DNA from 3 places in the Bacillus sp. MC1252 genome. Region 1 is predicted to be linked to each of the others. Evidence: riboswitches for the same ligand, from Rfam matches in the RefSeq annotation. Region 1 holds a riboswitch; each other region holds the start of a gene.
What was found. Region 1 has a riboswitch for S-adenosylmethionine ahead of metK (methionine adenosyltransferase). Riboswitches for the same ligand answer to the same signal wherever they lie in the genome.
Positions count from the first base shown of each region.

Region 2: it holds a riboswitch for S-adenosylmethionine, as region 1 does, so the genes downstream of both, mtnW (2,3-diketo-5-methylthiopentyl-1-phosphate enolase) here and metK (methionine adenosyltransferase) in region 1, are expected to answer to the same signal.
Region 3: it holds a riboswitch for S-adenosylmethionine, as region 1 does, so the genes downstream of both, ACYH0L_RS15110 (methionine ABC transporter ATP-binding protein) here and metK (methionine adenosyltransferase) in region 1, are expected to answer to the same signal.

Region 1 is NZ_CM166369.1:2,699,001-2,703,441, forward strand. Features, by position in the region: gene asnB (asparagine synthase (glutamine-hydrolyzing)) at 1-400, opposite strand, end outside; gene metK (methionine adenosyltransferase) at 548-1,750, opposite strand; SAM riboswitch class I at 1,944-2,078, opposite strand; gene pckA (phosphoenolpyruvate carboxykinase (ATP)) at 2,306-3,892, shown strand; gene ACYH0L_RS13830 (DUF2584 domain-containing protein) at 3,931-4,173, opposite strand; gene ACYH0L_RS13835 (alpha/beta hydrolase family protein) at 4,212-4,441, opposite strand, start outside.
Region 2 is NZ_CM166369.1:1,273,155-1,277,595, forward strand. Features, by position in the region: gene ACYH0L_RS06390 (pyridoxal phosphate-dependent aminotransferase) at 149-1,330, shown strand; SAM riboswitch class I at 1,383-1,484, shown strand; gene mtnW (2,3-diketo-5-methylthiopentyl-1-phosphate enolase) at 1,584-2,804, shown strand; gene ACYH0L_RS06400 (2-hydroxy-3-keto-5-methylthiopentenyl-1-phosphate phosphatase) at 2,805-3,500, shown strand; gene ACYH0L_RS06405 (methylthioribulose 1-phosphate dehydratase) at 3,464-4,102, shown strand; gene ACYH0L_RS06410 (1,2-dihydroxy-3-keto-5-methylthiopentene dioxygenase) at 4,119-4,441, shown strand, end outside.
Region 3 is NZ_CM166369.1:2,915,711-2,920,151, reverse strand. Features, by position in the region: gene gcvH (glycine cleavage system protein GcvH) at 1-220, shown strand, start outside; gene ACYH0L_RS15130 (YusG family protein) at 265-501, shown strand; gene ACYH0L_RS15125 (toprim domain-containing protein) at 633-977, shown strand; gene ACYH0L_RS15120 (thioredoxin family protein) at 990-1,292, shown strand; gene ACYH0L_RS15115 (SCP2 sterol-binding domain-containing protein) at 1,413-1,754, shown strand; SAM riboswitch class I at 1,857-1,965, shown strand; gene ACYH0L_RS15110 (methionine ABC transporter ATP-binding protein) at 2,121-3,146, shown strand; gene ACYH0L_RS15105 (methionine ABC transporter permease) at 3,139-3,807, shown strand; gene metQ (methionine ABC transporter substrate-binding lipoprotein MetQ) at 3,822-4,441, shown strand, end outside.

The sequences.
Region 1 (4,441 bases):
CTTCTTTATCCCAAATTAAAAAGGCAAACATGCCGCGAAGCTTTGAAGCTGCTTCTTCTTTATAGTGACGATATGTGGCAAGAAGTACTTCCGTATCAGAATCTGTGCTGAACGTATAGCCCTTTTTCACAAGCTCTTCCTTCAGCTCCACATAGTTATAAATTTCTCCGTTGAAAATAATCCAATATTTCTCATCTTCATAAGAAAGCGGCTGCTTTCCATGTTCAACATCTATAATACTTAAACGTCTAAATCCAAATCCTACATGCTCATCATGGAAGTACCCCTCATCATCCGGACCACGATGAACGATGAGACGATTCATTTGTTTAATTAACTCTTCCTGCTCAGTAGTTTCGGACAATGGACGGTGATTAAATACACCAACAAACCCACACATATTATTGCCTCCACGTTATGTTATTTCTAAAAGTAGACCTATAATTAGACAGTATTTTGTCCGATTTCGTTTCACATTTTTACGCTTTTTATAGAATTTTTTTTAATCAAAAGGAAAACCGCTTAAAATAAGCGGTTTTATATGTTGTTATTGTCCTAATGCTTCCTTGCGAAGCGTGTCGGCTTTATCCGTTTTTTCCCATGGGAGATCTAAATCGTGACGGCCAAAATGTCCGTATGCAGCTGTTTGTTTATAGATCGGACGACGCAGATCGAGCATTTTAATAATGCCAGCCGGACGTAGATCAAAGTTCGCACGAACCACTTCAATTAATTTTTCTTCAGAAGCTTTTCCTGTTCCGAATGTATCAATTGAAATCGATACAGGCTGTGCAACACCAATTGCATAAGCAAGTTGCACTTCACAAGAATCTGCAAGGCCAGCTGCTACGATGTTTTTCGCTACGTAACGAGCAGCATATGCCGCAGAACGGTCAACCTTTGTTGCGTCCTTACCAGAGAAAGCACCGCCGCCATGACGAGCGTAGCCGCCATACGTATCAACGATGATTTTACGTCCAGTTAAACCAGCATCCCCTTGAGGTCCACCGATGACAAAACGGCCTGTTGGGTTAATAAAGTATTTTGTCTCTTCATCAATCAGTTCACTTGGAACCACAGGGTGGATGACATGCTCTTTTAAATCGCTTTGAATTTGTTCAAGCGTCACTTCTGGTGCATGCTGCGTGGAAATAACCACTGTGTCAATACGAACTGGTTTGTTTTGTTCATCATATTCAACTGTTACTTGTGTTTTTCCATCTGGGCGAAGGTATGCAAGTGTTTGATCCTTGCGTACTTCTGTTAAACGACGAGATAATTTATGCGCTAGTGAAATCGGCAGCGGCATCAGCTCTTCTGTTTCGTTGTTTGCAAAACCAAACATAAGCCCTTGGTCACCTGCACCAATCGCATCAATTTCTTCTTCAGTCATTGTTCCTTCACGTGCTTCAAGCGCTTTGTCTACACCTTGCGCAATATCAGCAGACTGTTCATCAATTGATGTTAGCACAGCACATGTTTCCGCATCAAAACCATATTTCGCACGTGTGTAGCCAATTTCCTTAATCGTGTCACGTACCGTCTTTGGAATATCGACATAAGTAGACGTTGTAATCTCACCGCTTACTAATACGAGACCGGTTGTTACAGAGGTCTCACAGGCAACACGTGCATTTGGATCTTTCTTTAAAATTTCATCCAAAATGCTGTCTGAAATTTGATCACAGATTTTATCCGGATGTCCTTCTGTCACTGATTCTGAAGTAAATAAACGACGATTTTGACTCATAATGGCTATTTCCTCCTGTACAAGGCCACATCATCCCAAGATGAGGCCTCCAATATGATACGGAACTCGTTCCCTCTTATATGAAAACGTTTATATTAGAGATGTTATTGGCAATTTGTTCATATGATATCCCAAAAATAAAAAAACCATTTCCTTCATTTCGAGGAAAGGGTCTGAGATCGCATGCCTTTCACTCTTATCGCTCAAGGTGTTCTTGTACCTTGCATCAGGTTAGCACCTTGGTTTCTCAGCATGTTCATGCCTTTTTCATAAGAAACCGGTTGCTGGGCTTCATCGGGCCTGTCCCTCCACCAACTCGGGATAAGAGTATCCGTTCAATAAGATATCTTATCTTAAACCCTTGCGTCATGTCAATGCTTCATAGGAATTATCTCTCCTCTTTTTTTACCTCACAATTAGCATCACCAAAAAGCATATTTTCATAGCAGAAATGAAAAAACACACACAAAAATATTTAAATAGTATAGACTATTATTATCAATGTGTTATACTAATCGAAACAAACAAATTCAACGGTAAAGGAAGGGTTTTTTTATGAACTCAGTGGATTTAAAAGAAGATTTGCAGTCATTGCTCTCATTAGAAAATACGCACCAAAATTTATCTGTTCCGAAACTTGTTGAAAAGATTTTGGCACGTAATGAAGGCGTTTTAACATCAACAGGAGCTGTCCGCGCCACAACTGGTGCTTACACTGGACGTTCGCCTAAAGATAAATTTATCGTCAAAGAAGAAAGCTCTGAGCATAAAATCGATTGGGGTCATGTAAACCAGCCGATCTCTAAAGACGCATTTGATCGTTTATATACAAAGGTTGTCTCATACTTAAAAGAACGTGATGAACTATTTGTCTTTGAAGGGTTTGCCGGCGCTGACGAAAGATACCGTATGCCGATTACAGTTGTAAACGAATTTGCATGGCACAATCTCTTTGCAAAGCAGCTATTCATCAGACCTGACGGGTCAACGCCATCATCTAACGAAAAACCTTTCACCATCTTATCTGCACCTCACTTTAAAGCAGATCCTGAAACAGATGGAACAAACTCTGAAACATTCATTATCGTTTCTTTTGAAAAACGGACGATTCTCATTGGTGGAACAGAGTATGCAGGAGAGATGAAGAAATCGATTTTCTCTGTCATGAACTACCTGCTGCCTGAGCAAGATATTTTATCGATGCACTGCTCAGCAAACGTTGGTCAAGAAGGCGATGTCGCATTATTCTTCGGCCTTTCAGGGACTGGGAAAACGACGCTTTCTGCAAGCGCAAGCCGCAAGCTGATCGGAGACGATGAACACGGATGGTCTGGCACAGGTGTCTTCAATATCGAGGGCGGATGCTATGCGAAATGTGTGAACTTAAGTGAAGAAAAAGAACCACAAATCTACAAAGCCATCAGCTTCGGATCAGTGCTAGAAAATGTTGTGCTTGATGAAGAAACTCGTGAAGCGGATTATGATGATACATTCTTTACTGAAAATACACGGGCTGCTTACCCAATCGAAATGATTGATAACATCGTGAAACCAAGTATCGCAGGTCATCCATCTGCTATTGTCTTCTTAACAGCTGATGCATTTGGCGTTTTACCTCCAATCAGCCGTTTAACAAAAGAACAGGCGATGTACCATTTCTTGAGCGGTTACACAAGTAAATTAGCAGGAACTGAGCGCGGTGTAACGTCACCAGAAACAACATTCTCTACTTGCTTCGGTTCACCATTCTTGCCACTTCCAGCTCACGTCTATGCTGAAATGCTTGGCAAAAAAATTGATGAGCACGGTGCAAAAGTATTCCTTGTGAATACAGGCTGGACTGGCGGCGGCTATGGTACGGGCAAACGAATGAATCTTGCTCATACAAGAGCAATGGTGCAAGCAGCGATCGAAGGTGACCTTGACAATGCCGAAATGATTACTGACGACATCTTTGGATTACACATTCCACTTCATATTCCAGGTGTACCAGATGAAGTACTTCAACCTGCTAAAACGTGGGAAGACCAAAATGCTTATCAAGAAAAAGCACACTTCCTTGCCAATGAATTTAAAAAGAACTTCAGAAAATTCAGCCATGCGGCAAGTGACATTGAAGCAAAAGGCGGACCACTCGTATAAAAAGACGAAAGCTGAGGGAATATACCCTTCAGCTTTTTTTAGTTCGTTGAATGCAATGACACAAGGCGGTAAGTCACCTTCGTAACATTGTCTGTCAGTTCCAGCTTTTCAACATGTGCTGTCCCTGTTTTTTCTCCGTCTTTCGTTTTGCGCACCTCAAGCGGAATATTTAATGGATAAATGCGGTACCCTTCCTTCATGAGCTCAAACACATTTTCTTCAATTCTTGTCTCATTTCCTTTTGTGACAATCATTGTATTAAATTCAACAGGCATTCCCATAATGAAAATCCCCCTACTTTCTATATTCGTTATCCCGTTTATTTTACCACATTTCCGCTTTTTCGGCTGTGCATCCATGTCGTCAGCCTTCTGACAATCTCTCGATTATGCTGAGGCGGGAAATAATGATTGTAGCCGTGAAAATACCATGTTTCCACAGACTTCCCGTGCTTGCGAAGCGCTTCTTCTAATAAATACGCATGCTCAATGGATACATTCTGATCCTGCTCTCCATGGATGATTAAAACAGGCGCTTCCATTTGATCCA
Region 2 (4,441 bases), 1.4 Mb from region 1:
TTGTTTTGTCTGCATGCATTTCTTAATTCAAGATATTATCAGAGCTGCTCTTCACATGTCAATCTTTTTTCAAAATTGCTTTACAATTCATAAAACAATCCATTACAGTGAGTGTATTGTCACGTAACTTGAATAGAAGGTGAAAAAAATGGAATTCCAGCAATCAGATGTGTTGAAACATTTACCGAAACAGTTTTTTGCGTCGCTTGTCCAAAAAGTGCAGAAAAAAGTGCAGGAAGGAGCTGATATCATTAATTTAGGCCAGGGAAATCCTGATCAGCCAACTCCTCCGCATATTGTAAAAGCCATGCAGGAAGCGGTAGCAAAGCCTGAAAATCATCAATACTCTTCATTCCGCGGGACGGCGAAACTAAAAAAGGCCGCCTCAGCCTTTTATGAAAGAGAATATGGCGTCACGCTTGATCCGATGACGGAGATCGCCATTTTATTTGGCGGGAAAGCGGGACTTGTTGAGCTGCCGCAATGCTTACTGAATCCGGGTGATACGCTGCTTGTCCCAGACCCTGGTTATCCTGATTACTGGTCAGGCGCTGTGCTTGCTGGAGCTCATATGGTCACCATGCCTCTTCTTGAACAAAATGATTTTTTACCTGACTACCATCTATTGCCTGAGGCTGATAAGAAACAGGCAAAATTGATGTACCTAAATTACCCAAACAATCCGACTGGTGCCACTGCAAGTCGTGCATTTTTTGAAGAAACCGTTACGTTTGCGAAAGATCACAAATTGTGTGTTGTCCATGATTTCGCATATGGCGGCATTGGATTCGATGGAGAAAAGCCGGTCAGCTTCCTGCAAATAGATGGAGCGAAAGAGACGGGTATTGAAATTTACACATTGTCCAAAACATATAATATGGCCGGCTGGAGAGTTGGTTTTGCAGCAGGAAATCCCTCTGTCATTGAAGCGATCGAGCTTTATCAGGATCATCTGTTTGTGTCACTGTTTAAAGCTACCCAAGATGCAGCAGCAGAAGCTCTTTTAAGCGATCAAACGTGCGTACAGGTGCAAAATGATCGTTATGAAAAAAGACGAAATACATGGATCGCTGCCTGCAAGGAGATTGGCTGGGACGTAAGTGCTCCAAAGGGATCATTTTTTGCTTGGTTAAAGGTGCCAGAAGGATTTACATCTGAATCCTTTTCTAACTTATTATTAGAGAAAGCGCATGTTGTCGTGGCGCCGGGGAATGGCTTTGGTGCTGGCGGTGAAGGCTACGTCAGAGTAGGGCTTTTAACAAGTGAGAAGCGGTTAAAAGAAGCCGCAGAGCGCATCGCTGCCTTGCAGCTATTTGAAAAAAGCCATTGACAACGTAAAAAAATGGTGGGATAATTCAGGCAATATTGAAGAAAATTGAATATTCTTATCAAGAGTAGGCAGAGGGACTAGCCCAATGAAGCCCGGCAACCGACTTCCATGAAGCACGGTGCTAATTCTTGCAGCAGGCGCTGAGAGATAAGATTCGGATGAATGAGACGAAACCTCTTTAAGGCGCTGCCCAAGCACTTAAAGAGGTTTTTTTATTGAACATATAGAGGACGCAATCGAAAGGGGATTCCTAGTGAGTGAATTACTGGCAACATACGTATTAACACACCGAGAGGATGAACAAATTGACCGTAAAGCGGAGCAGATCGCACTTGGTTTAACAGTTGGATCATGGACGGATTTGCCGCAGCTCAAAAAGGAGCAGCTTAAAAAACATAAAGGCCGAGTAGAGAAAGTGACAGAAAAGGTTGCATCAGCTGAAAATCGCCTGTATCAATCAGAGGTAACAATTGCTTATCCTGAGGCTAACTTTTCAGCAGACTTACCAGCCGTTTTAACAACGATATTTGGAAAGCTTTCACTAGATGGGAAAGTAAAGCTTGTCGATATAGAATTTTCGAATAGGTTTAAAAGAAAGCTGCCTGGACCGGTATTTGGAATAGAGGGGATACGAAAGAAATTAGATGTGTTTGATCGTCCGTTATTGATGAGTATTTTTAAAGGCGTGATCGGCCGTGATATGGCGGATTTAAAAGAGCAGCTCCGTTTACAGGCATTAGGCGGTGTTGACTTCATCAAAGATGATGAAATTTTATTTGAAAGTCCATTAGCCCCTTTTGAAGAACGAATCAAAGAAGGAAAAAAGATATTAAAAGAAACATATGAAGAGACAGGGCACCTAACGCTGTACGCCGTTAATTTAACTGGCAGAACCTTTGATCTTAAAGGTCGAGCAAGGAAGGCCGCTGAACTTGGAGCAGATGCGCTTCTATTCAACGTCTTTGCCTACGGACTTGATGTCATGCAAAGCTTAGCTGAGGACCCAGACATTCAATTGCCTATTATGGCACATCCAGCAGTGAGTGGCGCGTTTACATCATCTCCTGAATATGGGTTCTCACATTCGCTTCTTTTAGGTACATTAAATCGATATGCTGGCGCTGATTTGAGCCTTTTTCCATCTCCTTATGGATCGGTCGCACTTCCGAAAACAGATGCCCTTGGTATCTATGAAGCTTGCGTAAAAGAGGATACGGTTCAAAAAACGTTCCCTGTCCCATCAGCAGGCATTCACCCTGGTATGGTTCCAGTATTGATCAAAGATTTTGGATTCGATCATGTGATTAACGCAGGTGGAGGAATTCACGGACATCCGCGGGGAGCCATCGGCGGAGGGAAAGCATTTCGATCCATTATTGATGCGGTGATAAATGAAGAGCCCATCCAAGAAAAGGCATCATCTTGCCAAGACTTAAAAGCAGCACTTGATCTTTGGGGAAGGGTAGCAGAATAAATGAAAAAACCAATTGTATGTTGTGATTTTGATGGAACGATTACGAAAAATGATAATATTATTCGCATCATGAAGCAGTTTGCACCAAGTGAATGGACGAAGCTGAAGGATGGTGTCCTGTCAAAAGAGATCACGATTCAAGAAGGCGTCGGACAGATGTTTCAATTACTAACGAGTGATCAGAAGGAAGCCATTCAGTCGTTTATTTTAGAAGATACAGAGATTCGAGATGGATTCGAACAATTTGTTGATGATGTAAAAAAAGCAGACATTCCTTTCTATGTGTTAAGCGGCGGTATGGACTTTTTTGTCTATCCCATACTCGAAGGCATTGTAGATCCAGCCGATATTTATTGCAATCATGCATCATTTAAAGAAGATCATATTCAGATTGAATGGCCGCATGACTGCGATTCAGAATGTCAAAATGGCTGTGGCTGCTGCAAGCCCTCGATCATTCGAGAGCTGACTCATGAAAATGACTTCATTATCATGATCGGAGATTCAGTGACCGATATTGAGGCAGCAAAACATGCGGATCTCACGTTTGCGCGTGACTATTTGCTGAATGAGTGTAAAGAGCTCGGGCTCGTACATAAGGAGTATGAAACATTTATCGATTTAAAAGCGCAATTTGTTCAAATAAAGGAAGTGAAGGAATGGCTGACGCAAAGAGTAAACGATGGCAGGAGCTAGCAGACGTCAAACGTGAATTGGCACAAAGAGACTGGTTTTACGGAACAAGCGGCAATTTATCTATTAAGGTGTCGGATGATCCAATCACATTTTTGGTGACGGCAAGCGGCAAAGATAAACGAAAAGAAACGGACGAAGATTTTGTTTTAGTGGATGCAGCAGGTCAGCCTGATGATCCAAATCAACCGCTCAGACCATCGGCCGAAACACTGCTTCACACATATGTGTATGAGCGGACGAAAGCAGGCTGCTGTCTCCATGTCCACACAATCGATAATAATGTCATTTCAGAGTTGTATGGGGATAAAGGAGAGGTTCGTTTTAAAGGCAACGAAATCATAAAAGCCCTTGGTTATTGGGAAGAGGATGCAGAAGCCATTCTTCCTATTATAGAAAACCCAGCCCATATTCCGCATCTTGCAGAACAATTTGCAGCGCACCTTACAGAAGAGACGGAATCAGGTGCTGTGCTCATTCGCAATCATGGCATCACTGTCTGGGGAAAAACAGCATTTGAAGCAAAACGAGTGTTAGAGGCTTATGAATTTTTATTTAGCTATCGTTTAAAATTAACGCTTTATCAAAAGCAGCTTGTTAGATAAAAAGGAGGAAAAACACATGGCGACGATTTTTATTCATAATGAAGAGAACACATTACTTGAAAACGAACAAGAGGTAGCGGCATATTTAGAAAAACAAGGGGTCATTTATGAACATTGGGATATTGAAAAGCTGCCAAACCGGTTATCAGAAAAGTATGATTTAACAGATGAGGAAAAAGAAGAAATTTTGACCGTTTTCCAAAAGGAAATACAGAATATATCTGAACGAAGAGGGTACAAAGCGCAGGACGTGATTTCATTATCTGATGCGACATCAAATCTTGATGAGCTGCTCCAAAACTTTAAGCGTGAGCATCATCATACAGATGACGAAGTACG
Region 3 (4,441 bases), 220 kb from region 1:
TTTCGGAAGTGTAGAATCAGTCAAAACTGTTTCTGAACTTTACGCACCGATCAACGGCACAATCGTTGAAGTAAACGATGAGCTGGATGACAGCCCAGAGTTCGTCAACGACTCTCCATACGAAAAAGCATGGATGATTGTTGTAGAGCCAGCTGATGCGTCTGAAATCGAGAACTTAATGACAGCTGAGCAATACGAAGAAATGACAAAAGAAGACTAATTCATGTGAAATTGGACACTCTACCTTTATGGGGGGTGTCCAATTTGTCTTTTCAAAAAGAACAGGTGGATATAACAGAGCATGTCACTGGGCGATTCAAAGAAAGCGGCATGGTGCTTTATCATCAAAATGAAGAGATTGGCACGATGATTAGTGAAAATCAATATGAGTTAAAATCGGGTTATTCCTATGATCAAAATCGTTTTTATCGTCTGTCTGATACATTGACCCACGGGGCAGAACAATATGTAGACTGTGACGATGAAAATGGCTGGTGCTAATCACAGTTAAGGCTGCAGTGAGCATAAGCTGCAGTCTTTTTGATGATCAAGTGCCTAATCTTTACAACCTGAATGAAAGATTGTAATCTAAGGAAGAAGTGAATCAACGTCAAAAGGGCCGGGTGATCGTGATGAACGTCGAGATAGAAAAGGTCATCATTGTAGAAGGTAAATCAGACAAACAAAAGCTAAAAGAAGTTATTAGTGAACCTGTTACCATCATTTGCACCAATGGTACGATCAGTACATCGAAGCTGGATCAGCTCGTGGACGATTTATTCGGAAAAGACGTTTACATATTAGCAGACAGTGACGATGCTGGCGACAAACTGCGGAAGCAATTTCGAAAAGAATTCCCTGAAGCACTTCATCTGTTTGTCGACAGAACGTACCGAGAAGTGGCCGCTTCACCGTCAGCCCACATTGCATCTATCCTATTAGCTGCAAACATTGATGTTCATTCCAAATATTTATGAGGGTGGACGTATATGAAAGAGATTGAAGAGCATGAATTGAAGGAGATAGAGGACGATTTATTTCTTTTGTACTTATATACACCGTTTTGCGGAACATGCCAGTTGGCAAAGAAAATGCTGACAGTCGTAGATGCCATGCAGCCGGATGTTCCATTTTACGAGAACAATTTAAACTACTCACCAGGCTTTGCGAAAGCATTTGAAATCGAAAGTGTACCTTGCTTTCTACTGTTTAAAAAAGGTGAGATTGTGCAAAAAGGCTACGCCTTTCACTCAGTTCCATATCTTCATGAAATGATTGAAACCGCTAAATAAAGCGGTTTTTTGTCATATTTCAAGCAATTCATTTGAAAATTTGTCGAGCTATTTATAAAGGACAAGCCGATGTTTGTAGAGAAATGTTATGTATAACCAAATGACAGGGAGGTTATACATGTGGAAAAAGTGAAAACCCATGGAAACGCTGGGCAGCGATTATTGTTAAAGCCGCTGCTCTCCTCATCATCCTTGAAGATTACATTTGAGGCGGAAACTGACTCTTGTACATTGATTGTGGATGAACGTGGTGAAGTGAAGAAACTGCCTGCAATTGAGTTATCGGATCTCATCTTCTATGGTGAGAGGAAAGAAATTCTACAATTATTAGATGGAGACATGTCCTTGCAGCAGCTTATCAGCAGGGGACAAGTCAAAGTCAAAGGCTCATTCCGCGCGCTTCTCAGACTAGAGGCTGTGCTTTGGCTGACGAACGGTTTTTTTCGGAAAATGATAACGTAGTCGTTTACTTGGAAATTAGCGATTTACAGCGTTGACATATCTCGGGTAGCATGATATTCTACGTTAGTAAAAACATGAACATCACATAAAACAACATATTTTCTCTTATTAAGAGAGGTGGAGGGACGTGCCCTATGAAACCCGGCAACCGTCAGCATAGCTGAAATTGGTGCCAATTCACTCAAAGCCGCAACGCTTTGAAAGATGAGAGAAAGGCGTATTTGAAATAAAAGGCCTTTCTGCTTGCGTTGCAGTTAGGTCTTTTTTACTGACTTGGCAGCAGGCTAGAGTCATGACAGCACGAAGAATAAATGAACGTATGTGATGGCAATCTATAGATTCAGCAAGAAAGCAGGTGAGCAGACTGTGATCCATTTACAGAATGTATCAAAAACGTACTACTCAAAAAGCGGAAATGTTGACGCAGTGAAAGACGTCAACTTGGATATTGATAAAGGTGAAATATTCGGAATTATCGGGTATAGCGGCGCGGGCAAAAGCTCTCTTATTCGCCTATTAAACGGTCTGGAGCTGCCAACAGAAGGAATTGTTGAAGTGGCAGGCAATCGGATCAATGAAGTATCGAATGCGAAACTTCGTAAAGCAAGACAGGAAATCAGCATGATCTTTCAGCACTTTAACCTACTTTGGTCAAGAACAGTAAGACAAAATATTATGTTCCCGCTCGAAATTGCAGGTGTTCCGACGTCAAAACGGAGAGCCCGTGCAAATGAACTAATTAAATTGGTCGGTTTAGAAGGGAAAGAAAATGCTTATCCTTCTCAGCTAAGCGGTGGACAAAAGCAGCGTGTGGGAATTGCGAGAGCATTAGCCAATGATCCAAAGGTTCTTCTATGTGACGAAGCTACATCTGCACTTGATCCGCAAACAACAGATTCCATCCTTGATCTTTTGGCCGATATCAATAAACGATTAGGGCTGACAATTGTGCTCATCACACACGAAATGCACGTCATTCGCAAAATCTGTCATCGTGTGGCAGTGATGGAGAATGGACGCATTGTCGAAGAAGGCGAAGTATTACGTGTCTTCAGACAACCGAAGGAAGAAATGACGAAGCGATTTGTGAAACAGCTTGCTGAACCAGAGGAAGCGAAAGAAACAATCGAACACGTCTTAGAGCGAGTAAAAGAGGGTCAGGTGGTACGGTTGTCCTTTATCGGCGATTCTGCCGAGCAGCCGCTGATCACTGAAATCGTTCGATCTTTTGAGGTCGATGTGAACATCCTTCAAGGAAAGATTTCTCAAACGCAGGAAGGCGCGTTTGGAACACTCTTTATCCATATTAATGGAGAAGAGACCGAGGTTGAAAAAGCCATCGCCTATATCCAAAGCAAACAGGTTGAAATTGAGGTGATGACACATGTTTGAGAAATGGTTTCCGAACGTTGATCTAGATGTCATTTGGAATGCAACGGGTGAAACGGTGTACATGACACTCATTTCACTAGCATTTGCTTTTATTATTGGTATCATCCTTGGACTATTGCTCTTTCTGACTAGTAAAGGCGGTCTTTGGGAAAATAAACCGATTAACACCGTTATTGGGGCAGTCGTCAACATTTTCAGATCGATTCCTTTTATCATTTTAATCATTCTTTTATTAGGGTTTACAAAACTAATAATGGGCACTATTTTAGGTCCAAATGCAGCGCTGCCTGCGCTTGTCATTGGGTCAGCTCCTTTCTATGCACGTCTTGTCGAAATTGCACTGCGAGAAGTAGACAAAGGAGTCATTGAAGCAGCACGATCTATGGGAGCTAAAACGTCTACGATTATTTTTAAAGTATTGCTGCCAGAATCACTGCCAGCCCTTATTTCAGGCATTACCGTAACAGCGATTGCTCTAATTGGCTCTACTGCGATCGCAGGTGCAATTGGAGCAGGTGGACTTGGTGACCTTGCCTATGTGGAAGGATACCAATCTGGTAATACAGATGTCACACTAGTAGCCACTGTGTTTATTCTCATCATCGTCTTTATTATTCAAATAATCGGTGATTTGATTACAAATAAAATTGATAAACGTTAAGGGAGGATTTATTCATGAAGAAATTGATTTTAAGTGCACTATTTCTAGCATTTGCAGGCATTTTAGCTGCATGCGGTTCATCTAATAACGCAAGCGAAAGCAAAACCATCACGGTTGCGGCTTCAAAAACACCACATGCCGAGATTCTTGAAGAAGCAAAACCACTTCTAAAAGAAAAAGGCTACGATTTAAAAGTGAAAGTGCTTAGCGATTATAAAATGTACAACAAAGCGTTAGCTGAAAAAGAAGTGGATGCGAACTTTTTCCAACATATTCCTTACTTGAACGAAGAAAATAAATCTAACAAAGATTATAACCTGGTAAGTGCTGGTGCGGTTCACCTAGAGCCTTTCGGTATCTACTCTAAGAAATACAAATCAGTGAAAGATATTCCAAACGGCGGAACGATCATCATGACAAACAACGTAGCTGAACAAGGCCGTATGCTTGCACTTCTGCAAAATGCTGGTGTCATCAAGCTTGATCCAAAAGTAGATACAATCAACGCAACAGTGAAGAACATTAAAGAAAACCCGAAGAACCTAAAGTTCAAAAAAATCGCTCCTGAACTAACAGCGAAAGCTTATGAAAACAGTGAAGGCGATGCCGTGTTTATTAACGTCAACTATGCGAT